Regions from separate parts of the Pigmentiphaga sp. YJ18 genome, predicted to be linked through region 4. Evidence: predicted binding sites of a transcription regulator. Region 4 holds the regulator's gene; each other region holds the start of a gene.
The links. The regulator FNR, encoded in region 4, switches genes on or off when oxygen is low (the NO sensors DNR and NnrR bind a similar motif). The targets are predictions, from matches to a motif close to TTGATNNNNATCAA.

Region 1 (2,197 bases), 490 kb from region 4:
GCCGGCGCTGCTGACGCTGCGGGCCTTGATGGGCATCACCCTGAGCGGCCTGCCGGCCGTCGCCATGGCCTACGTGGGCGAGGAAATGGAGCCGCGCGCGGCGGGCCTCGCGATGGGGCTTTACATAGGCGGTTCGGCCATCGGCGGCATGTCCGGCCGCCTGCTGGCCGGCGTGATCGCCGATGGCCACGGCTGGCGGGTCGCGGCGCTGGTCATCGGCCTGATCGGTTTCGCCGGCGCGGTGCTGTTCTGGAAGACCCTGCCCGCGTCCCGGCATTTCAAGCCGCGCGCGCTGGACCTGGCCGGCGCCCTGGGCAGCTTCCGGGCCCACCTGCGCAATCCCGTCATGCTGCGGCTGTATGCCCAGGGCTTCCTGCTGATGGGCGGCTTCGTCGCCGTGTACAACTACATCGGCTTCCGGCTGCTCGCCCCGCCGTTCTCGCTCAGCCATGCCGTGGTGGGCATGGTCTCGGTGGTCTACCTGGCGGGCATCGTCAGCTCCGCGTGGATGGGCGACCTGGCCGCCCGCCTGGGACACGGACGCGTCATGGCGGCGGGCGTCCTGCTGCAACTGGCCGGCGCGCTGCTGACCCTGTCGGGCAACCTGTGGCTGCTGGTTCTCGGGATGGCGGTGCTGACCTTCGGCTTCTTCGGCGCGCATTCCATCTGCAGTTCCTGGGTGGCGCGCGCCGCCCGGCAGGGCCGCGCCCAGGCATCGTCCCTGTACCTGTTCGGTTACTACTGCGGCTCCAGCCTGATCGGGCTGGGGGGCGGCTACGCGCTGGACCTGGCCGGCTGGAACGGCTTCATCGGCCTGGTGGTCGTCCTGCTGACGCTGGCCGCGGCCAATGCCATCCTGCTGGCGCGGCGTTCGGCGGCGGTCTAGAACCTGTTCGGTTCCGCATTCAGTTCTGGTTACCAACTCCCCCGCCGGCGCCCTTTCCTTTTGGCTTTTTTCGTACCAGACTATTCATGAGGTGCCACCGTCGCCCACGCGTGCGGCGGACTTGAGCCAGATCAAGGTTCACCCATCGCGTCGCGGCTAGGATGGAGTCATCCACTCACGGCTGGAGGCGCATATGCTGGGACGTATCGCAGTTCATCTGGATCTGGACCGGGGCTGCAGGCGGCGCGTGCGCGCCGCCGCGCAACTGGCCGCCGAGCACGATGCCACGCTGGTCGGCATCCACGCCAGCTTCGGCCGCCCCCTTCCCTATCTCTACGAAGGTTTCTTCGTTTCCGACGACGTCAATCGCATGCTGCGCCAGCGCGTGGACGACGACCGCGCCGCCACCGAGGCGCTGCTGCAGGAAGTCGCCGGCGAGACCGGCGTGACGGCGCACTGGCGCACCGGCAACGGCCTGGCCGAGAACGTCCTGAGCGAGCAGGCCCGCTATTGCGATCTGCTGGTGATGGGCCAGCCCGACGACGCCGATCCGGGCCCGCAGCAGATGCCGGTCCTCATTGCCGCCGTGATGCTGGGCGCGGGCCGCCCCGTCCTGATACTGCCGTCGGTGGGCGAATTGAACGCCATCGGCCGCCGCGTGCTGTTCTGCTGGGACGAACGGCGCGAATCGGCTCGCGCGCTGGCCGATGCCGGTCCCATCCTGGAAGAAGCCTCCGAACTGTTCGCGCTGCGGGTCGACCCGCCGTCCGAACCGGAGCAGGCCGCCCAGGTCAAGCGGGCCGATTTCCTGGCCTACTGCGCCGGGCGGCAATATCCCATCCCGCAGGAAACCGTGCGCGAGAGCGCGAGGATAGGGATAGGCAATTGCATCCTGAACGCGGCCGCAGACAACGCCTGCGACCTGATCGTGATGGGCGCCTACGGCCACAGCCGCGTGCGGGAGGCAGTCCTGGGCGGCACGACACGAACCCTGTTGGAGTCGATGACCGTGCCGGTCCTGTTTTCCCATTGATCCACGGGCCTGGAGGGCCCGGGGATCGGCAAGGAGCAGCACCATGAAGCAGAATCTACGATGGGCGGCGCCCCTGGCGCTTGCGCTGGCGGCTGCATGGCCGCTGGCCGGCCAGGCGATGGACAAGGGCGAGCAGAACGGCATCGCCTATGTAACGGGCGGCGTGGGCCAGGACGAATCGACCGCCATCCGCGCCATGGCCAAGGACTACAGCCTGCGCATGCTGGCGGCCGCCAAGAGCGGCGAATATGTGGCCGACGTGCGCGTGGCCATCCACG
Region 2 (2,197 bases), on a different contig from region 4:
ACCTCGACCGTTTCGACCGGCTTGGCGACCTGTGGCTCGGACTTGGCTACCAGTATCGCGCCTACCACCGCCACATGCAGAAGCACCACCGCGGCGCCAGCGCCGACGCGCAGCCCGACGGGGGCCGGCGTATTCCAATGCAAGGTGGCACTCATTCGAATGAATCGCGTAGCTGACCGTGAAGATCGCTACGATATCACAAATGCGACTTATTCGCAGTTAGGTAACAACAACGGCATGCCGGAATCAGGACCCCGGCATGCCGCCCGGTTTCAGCGCTCCATCGTCCGCACGATCAGGGCATCGCAGGGCGTCAGGTAGATGAGCCGTTCCGCCACGCTGCCGATCGCGGTCCGCAGCAGCCCCGTCAGGCCATGCGTGCCCACCACCAGCAGGTCGGTCGGATGGCTGCGCACATAGTCCGGCACCACGCCTTCGGGCAGGCCGTGCTCCAGGACCAGCCGCGTGCCCGCCCGCCCCGCCTGGGACAGGTTGTTGGCGATGAAGCCGTCGGCCAGGCGTTCGGCCGCGCGCCGCGCAGCCTCGACCTCCGCCAGGTCCGGATCGGCCTTCAGCGTGGGATAGGCATGGAACAGCGTCATTTGCGCGGCGGGGAAGAACGCCCGCGCCGCGTTCATCGCCTGGCGGGAGCCCTCGGAGAAATCCGTGGCCGCGACGACGTGCTGATAGCTACGGTGCGGACGCTTCTTCACGATCAGGATGGGCAGCGTCGACTCGCGCGCCAGCTTCTCGACCGTGGACCCGAGCAACAGCCGGCCCAGCGTCTCGTCGCGGGCCACGCCGGTCACGATCAGGTCGCATTGCCGGCCGCGGGCGGTACGCTGGATCACCTCGACGGGATTGCCGGTCTCCAGCACCAGCTCCATCGGCACATCCACCTCGCCCACGATGTCGCGCAGGGCCCGCTCGGCCGTTTCCCTGTCCGCTTCGCGGCTGCCGCGCGCCATCAGCCGCTCGACCAGCGGCGACTCCTCGACGACGTGAAGCACGACGAGCTTGCAACGCCTCTGGCGGGCGATCTCGATCGCGCGGTCCAGGGCCCGGTCGCCGCGGGCACTCAAATCGGTGGCAAGCAAGATGCTGCAAGTATCGGTACCCATGCTGGCATTCCATCATTGTTTTAGGGGAGAACCCATCGTGCCATGAAGCCGGGTGGCGCAAGCCGGCCGCGGTCGGCCGGGCTTGACCTGGATCAACCGGACGTCACGTCCACCGGCCGTAGCCCGCCCCCTTCCGCGTTCGTGGAAGGAGGAACGCCCCTTAAATGAAACCCACGGTAACAAAATGTGGATATCATCCACCCTCACTCGAAATTCCGAATTTGAGGGGCAAATGGATCTTCTTTTCGCGGTTTTGATTGTCCTGATATGTGCCATATCCATTGCGCTTATCATCCGGAGCCGGCGCCGGACGCGGCGTCTGGCGGAAATCGCACGGCGCGGAGGCGCGCTTTGCCCACGATGCGGGCGTTATGTTTCCCCCGGTTCCCTGGCCTGCCGGCACTGCCTGACGCCCATGCAGCCGGCCGCCTCGCGGCAGCGGGCATGAAGCCCCCGCCCGATACGGACCGGGTCGCGCCCGGCTCCGATGCCCCTCCATCCCAGCGGGACGGCCCGCTCCACGATATCTGGCCAGGCTGGACGGACGAGACGATTCCCACCTTGTTCGCGCACCTGTATCTGTTCCGTCTGGCGGCTCATATGGTCCTGCCGCCGGCGCAGCTCCGCGCAATCGCGGACAGGATGGAGCACCTGACCCGCGATCTGCGGGCCATGCATGACCAGAATGACGAGGAACCTTCGCCGTGAAGACTTGCGGGAACGGCAAAGAAAAAGGGGCAGCCCGATGGGCTGCCCCTTTTTGATGGTGCCGGCAATAGGAGTCGAACCTACGACCTTCGCATTACGAATGCGCTGCTCTACCAACTGAGCTATGCCGGCGAAACCTTGCCCAGCCTGATGAACCGCCGCGCCAAAGGCGCAGGCTTCAAGCTAGCCCGCTATTCTAGCAAAACTTTGCTCGGCAATTCAAATGCTATTCCGCATCCGGCTGCGCATCGGGATGGGCGGCCTGGAAGGCGGGCAGCGCGGCGCAATGGTCGGCGATCCGCGCCACCGTCGGCATTCCATCCAGGTTCGCCTTCAGGCGCCGGGCGTTGTAGACCTGCGGCACCAGG
Region 3 (2,197 bases), on a different contig from region 4:
CGTGGAAAGATCGCGCAGCGGCTCGAAGAAGCTTGGGGCCAGCAGCAGGACGAAGAGGCCCTGGCCGAGAGCGAGCGGACTGCCCCAGGTGCCGAAGGGCAAGGTGCCCAGCAGGTGGAATCCTACGTAGACCGCGACCATGGCGACCCCGATGGCGGAAAACAATTCCAGCACCGCCGAGGACAGGAAGGCGATGCGCAGTACCGCCATGGTACGCGTACGCAGCGTTTGTGCAACGTATGCCAGCCGTCCGGTGGTGGCGTCGACGGCATCCAGCGCCCGCAGCGTGGCCAGGCCTCGCAGGCGATCCAGCAGGAAGGCGTTCAGCGTGCCCATCTCGGCCAGATGGGCCTGGCTGGCGCGCTGGGCGCGCCAGCCCACCAGCGCCATGAACACCGGGATCAGCGGGGCCGAGGCCAGCAGGACCAGCGCCGCGACCCACGACAGCGGCGCGACGGCCGCAAGGATGGCCAGCGGCACGACCAGGATCTTCAACTGGATGGCGGGGTAGCGGGCCAGATAGGGCAGCGCGGCATCGGCCTGTTCGGCCAGCACGCTGGCCGCGTGGCCGGCGGCGGGGCGCCGCTTGTCCAGCGGAGAGCCGTTCGCCAGCGCATCGACCGCGGTGGCGCGCAGTGTCGACAGGCGGCGCCGCGCGACCTGGAAGCTCAGGCGCGCCCCCCACGCATCGCAGCCCGCGCGCAGGACGCCGGCAAGCAGGAAACAGGCGGCGGCGATCAGGCCCGCGGCCACGTCGCCCGGATCCGCCGCCATGCGCTGCACCGCCGAGGCCAGGATGCCGGCCTGGACCAGCCACGTCAGCGATCCGGCCAGTTGCAGCCAGTCGCCGGGGGAAGGGCGGAGCGCGTCGCCGGAGCGCGCGCGGGCGGGGCGGGACAGGGGCGTACTCCCGTTGTACGTTGGGCTGCCCCTAAGGTATCAGTGCTCGGTAGGACGTGACAATGATCTGCCTCAACTCGCGACATTCGGTCGCGCCCCCCGGCGGCCGGCGGCAAAAGGAAACGGCCCCGTGCAAGGGGCCGTCGTTCAGTCGCGGTAGCCGTGGCGCCGATAGTGGCGTTCTTCCCGATAGCGCCGTTCACGCTCCCAGCGCCGCTCCTGTTCCCATCGGCGCTCGCGCCAGTACGGGTCATAAGGCACGTAGCCGACCGGCCCCGGGACCACCATGACGGGAGGAGGCGGCATATAGACCGGAGCGGGAGCCATGTACACCGGAGGCGGACCATAGACGATACCGGGTATGCCGATGCCTATGGATACGCTCACGCGGGCCTGGGCCGTCGCACTGAGGGCCAACAGGGCCGCGCCCACCAGCCCTGCCATTGCCAGCCGTTTCATACAGATTCTCCGAGACTGCGATGCCCCCACTGTATGGGCGATTCCCGGCCGGCGGTTTGTGCGGGCTGTTGCAATCGTCGCCACATGTAACGCCCCCGGGGCGGGCATCGCGCTTCGCGTTGTTCGCCCGCGACGCGATCAGTAGCCCACGGTGAAGCGCCGGCCCGTGTGCGCGGGCTTTTCCACTTCGTCCAGCATCGCGATGGCGAAGTCTTCCATGGAAATCCAGCTGCGGCCGTCCGCGGCGGTCAGCAGCGCATCGCCGCCCAGGCGGAACGTGCCCGTGCGCTCGCCGGGCACGAACAGCGCCGACGGCGACAGGAAGGTCCAATCCAGGTCCTTTTCCGCTCGCAGGGCGTCCAGCCAGTCACGGCCGGCCAATGCCTCGGTCTTGTATTCGGCCGGGAACGCCGGCGTATCCACCAGCGCGGCGCCCGGGGCCACTTCCAGGCTGCCGGCGCCGCCCACCACCAGCAGCCGCGGAACGCCGGCCTGCCTGACGGGGCCGAGGACGCTGGCAAGGGGCGAGGTGGCGAAGCGGACGCTGCTGACGACCGCGTCCTGGCCGCGCAGGGCCGAGGCCAGTTTCGCGCCGTCGGCCAGGTCGATGTCCAGCGTGTCCAGTCCGGGGTCCGCGGCCAGCCTGGAGGCATGGCGTGCAATGGCGGTGACATGGTGGCCGCGGGCCAGGGCTTCGTTGACGAGGCGGCTGCCGACGTTGCCGGTGGCGCCGATGATGGCGAGATTCATGGAAGCTCCTTGACGATGAGAGAGAGGGGGCGGAGGCGATCCGCCGCGACCGTTACAAGCTTAGAGGCTGGCCCATGAGGGAAAAACT
Region 4 (2,197 bases):
GCGGGCGGCGAACATCCCAAGGGGCATTTCCGCGTCACCGCGCCCGGCGGTTTCGGCCGGCGCCACGTCGCGCCCCTGCTGCCGCGGCTGCTGGATGCCCATCCCGGCATCACCGTGACACTGGACCTGAGCGACCGGCTGGTGGACCTGGTCAACGAAGGCTATGACTGCGCCATCCGGATCGGCGACCTGGCCGACTCCAGCATGGTCAGCGTGCGCCTGGCCGACAACCGCCGCATGGTCGTGGCCGCGCCCGCCTACCTGCGCCGGCACGGCACCCCGCAGCACCCCACCGACCTGGCACGCCACAACTGCCTGTCCTTCGGCACCGGCGTCAATCAGGCGCGCGGCTGGCTCTTCGCCGTCGACGGCAAGACGACACCGCAGCGCGTATCGGGTACGCTGGAATGCACCGACGGCGCCGTGCTCCATGCCTGGACGCTGGACGGACGGGGGCTGGCATGGCGATCGCTGTGGGAAATCGAGGACGACCTCAAGGAAGGCCGGCTGGTGACGGTGCTCGACGAATTCGCCGCGCCCCCCAACGCCATCTACGCCGTGTATCCTCAGCGCAAGCATCTGCCGCTGCGCGTCCGGGTCTTCATCGACATGCTGCGGCAAAGCTACGCCAAGCGCCTGCCCTAGCCTTCCCGGGCTGGCGCCCGCCCAGGCCGCCGCGGCCGGCTCAGAACAAAGACAAGCCATGACCAAACGCATTCCAGTTACCCCAGACTCCGTACGCTGCTCGACCTGCGGGCTGGGGCAGTTCTGCCTGCCCGTGGGCATGGCCGCGGAGGACGCCGGCCGCATGGACGAACTGGTGCAGCAGCGTGTGCGGCTGGCCCGGGGCGAATCCCTCTTTCGCTTCGAGGACGGCCTGGACGCCGTCTACGGCATCCGCTTCGGCACCCTGAAGACCTATCTCGAACTGGCCGACGGCCGCCAGCAGATCACCGGCTTTCACCTGCCTGGCGAAATCGTCGGGCTGGACGGCCTGGGCCGCAACAGCCACGCCTCGACCGCCATCGCGCTGGAGGACAGCGAGGTCTGTGTGATCCCGGTGCGCGACCTGTCCTCGCTGGCCAACCACCTGCCTTCGCTGCAGCGCCAGCTCATGCGGCTGATGAGCCGCGAAATCGAACAGGACCAGCAGATGCTGCTGTCCCTGGGCACCATGCGCGCCGAGGAGCGGCTGGCCGTGTTCCTGATCAGCCTGTCGGAACGCCTGGCCGCACGCGGCTATTCCTCGTCGGCCTTCGTGCTGCGCATGAGCCGCGAGGAAATCGGCAACTTCCTCGGGCTGACCCTCGAAACCGTGAGCCGCCTATTCTCGCGCTTCGCCAAGTCCGGCGTGCTGCGCATCCAGCAGAAGCAGGTCGAGATCCTCGACATGCCGGCGCTGCGGCGCCTGGCCGGCCCCCATTGCTAGCAGGAAATCGATGACCACCTCCCCCCAGGCGGGCGCCAACGCCCCCATGTTCGCCCTGGCCCGCGCCCTGGACCCGCAGCGCCACGCCCATCTGCGGTTCGACCGCCAGGCCGGCTACGCCTTCGCGCGCGGCCAGACCGCGGTGCCGCTGGTGGCCACGGAGTTCGCGATGGCGGCGCGCGACCTGCCCATCGTGTTCGCCGGCGAGGAGCAGATGCCCATGGCGGTGCTGGGCCTGCGCAACGCGCAGAACCTGATGGTGGACGACGCGGGGCGGTGGCGGCCCAGCCGCTACATTCCCGCGCACCTGCGGCGCTATCCGTTCATCCTGCAGGAAGATCCGGCCAGCCAGCGCTACGCGCTGTGCGTGGACGAGGACGCCGAACACCTGCGCAGTTCCGCCGCCGATGCCCAGCCCCTGTTCGAGGGTGGGCAGCCCGCTCCCGTGGTCGGGGAAATGCTGCAATTCCTGGGAGAACTCCAGGCCGGCCTGGCCATGACGCGCGACTACGTCGCGGCCCTGCGGGCCGAGAACCTGCTGATCCCGCGCCAGGTGGCCGTGGACCTGCAAGGCGGCGAGCGCGTCACGCTGGATGGCTTCCTGGTCGTTGACGAGACCCGCTTCGACCAGTTGCCGGACGCCACGGCCGCCGCGTGGATGCGCAAGGGCTGGCTGGCCATGACCTACTTCCATCTGCAATCGCGGCTGAACTGGGGCCACCTGGTCACGCTGGCCGGCTAGCCGCCGCGCCTCACGCCGCTTCCGGA

Region 1: the regulator FNR is predicted to act here: its motif matches at 1,008-1,021, upstream of WKR98_RS16930 (universal stress protein).
Region 2: the regulator FNR is predicted to act here: its motif matches at 1,204-1,217, upstream of WKR98_RS24055 (universal stress protein).
Region 3: the regulator FNR is predicted to act here: its motif matches at 963-976, upstream of cydD (thiol reductant ABC exporter subunit CydD).

The regions. Positions count from the first base shown of each region.
Region 1 covers NZ_JBBUKU010000002.1:668,985-671,181, reverse strand. Annotated here, with positions in the region: gene WKR98_RS16935 (MFS transporter) at 1-886, shown strand, start outside; gene WKR98_RS16930 (universal stress protein) at 1,080-1,919, shown strand; gene WKR98_RS16925 (carboxypeptidase-like regulatory domain-containing protein) at 1,963-2,197, shown strand, end outside.
Region 2 covers NZ_JBBUKU010000004.1:341,666-343,862, reverse strand. Annotated here, with positions in the region: gene WKR98_RS24060 (energy transducer TonB) at 1-155, opposite strand, end outside; gene WKR98_RS24055 (universal stress protein) at 273-1,121, opposite strand; gene WKR98_RS24050 (hypothetical protein) at 1,566-1,829, shown strand; tRNA gene WKR98_RS24045 (tRNA-Thr) at 1,886-1,961, opposite strand; gene maiA (maleylacetoacetate isomerase) at 2,056-2,197, opposite strand, start outside.
Region 3 covers NZ_JBBUKU010000004.1:444,466-446,662, forward strand. Annotated here, with positions in the region: gene cydD (thiol reductant ABC exporter subunit CydD) at 1-900, opposite strand, end outside; gene WKR98_RS24580 (hypothetical protein) at 1,048-1,359, opposite strand; gene WKR98_RS24585 (NAD(P)-dependent oxidoreductase) at 1,498-2,109, opposite strand.
Region 4 covers NZ_JBBUKU010000002.1:175,872-178,068, reverse strand. Annotated here, with positions in the region: gene WKR98_RS14655 (LysR family transcriptional regulator) at 1-645, shown strand, start outside; gene fnr (fumarate/nitrate reduction transcriptional regulator Fnr) at 704-1,429, shown strand; gene WKR98_RS14645 (SapC family protein) at 1,440-2,171, shown strand; gene WKR98_RS14640 (LysR family transcriptional regulator) at 2,182-2,197, opposite strand, start outside.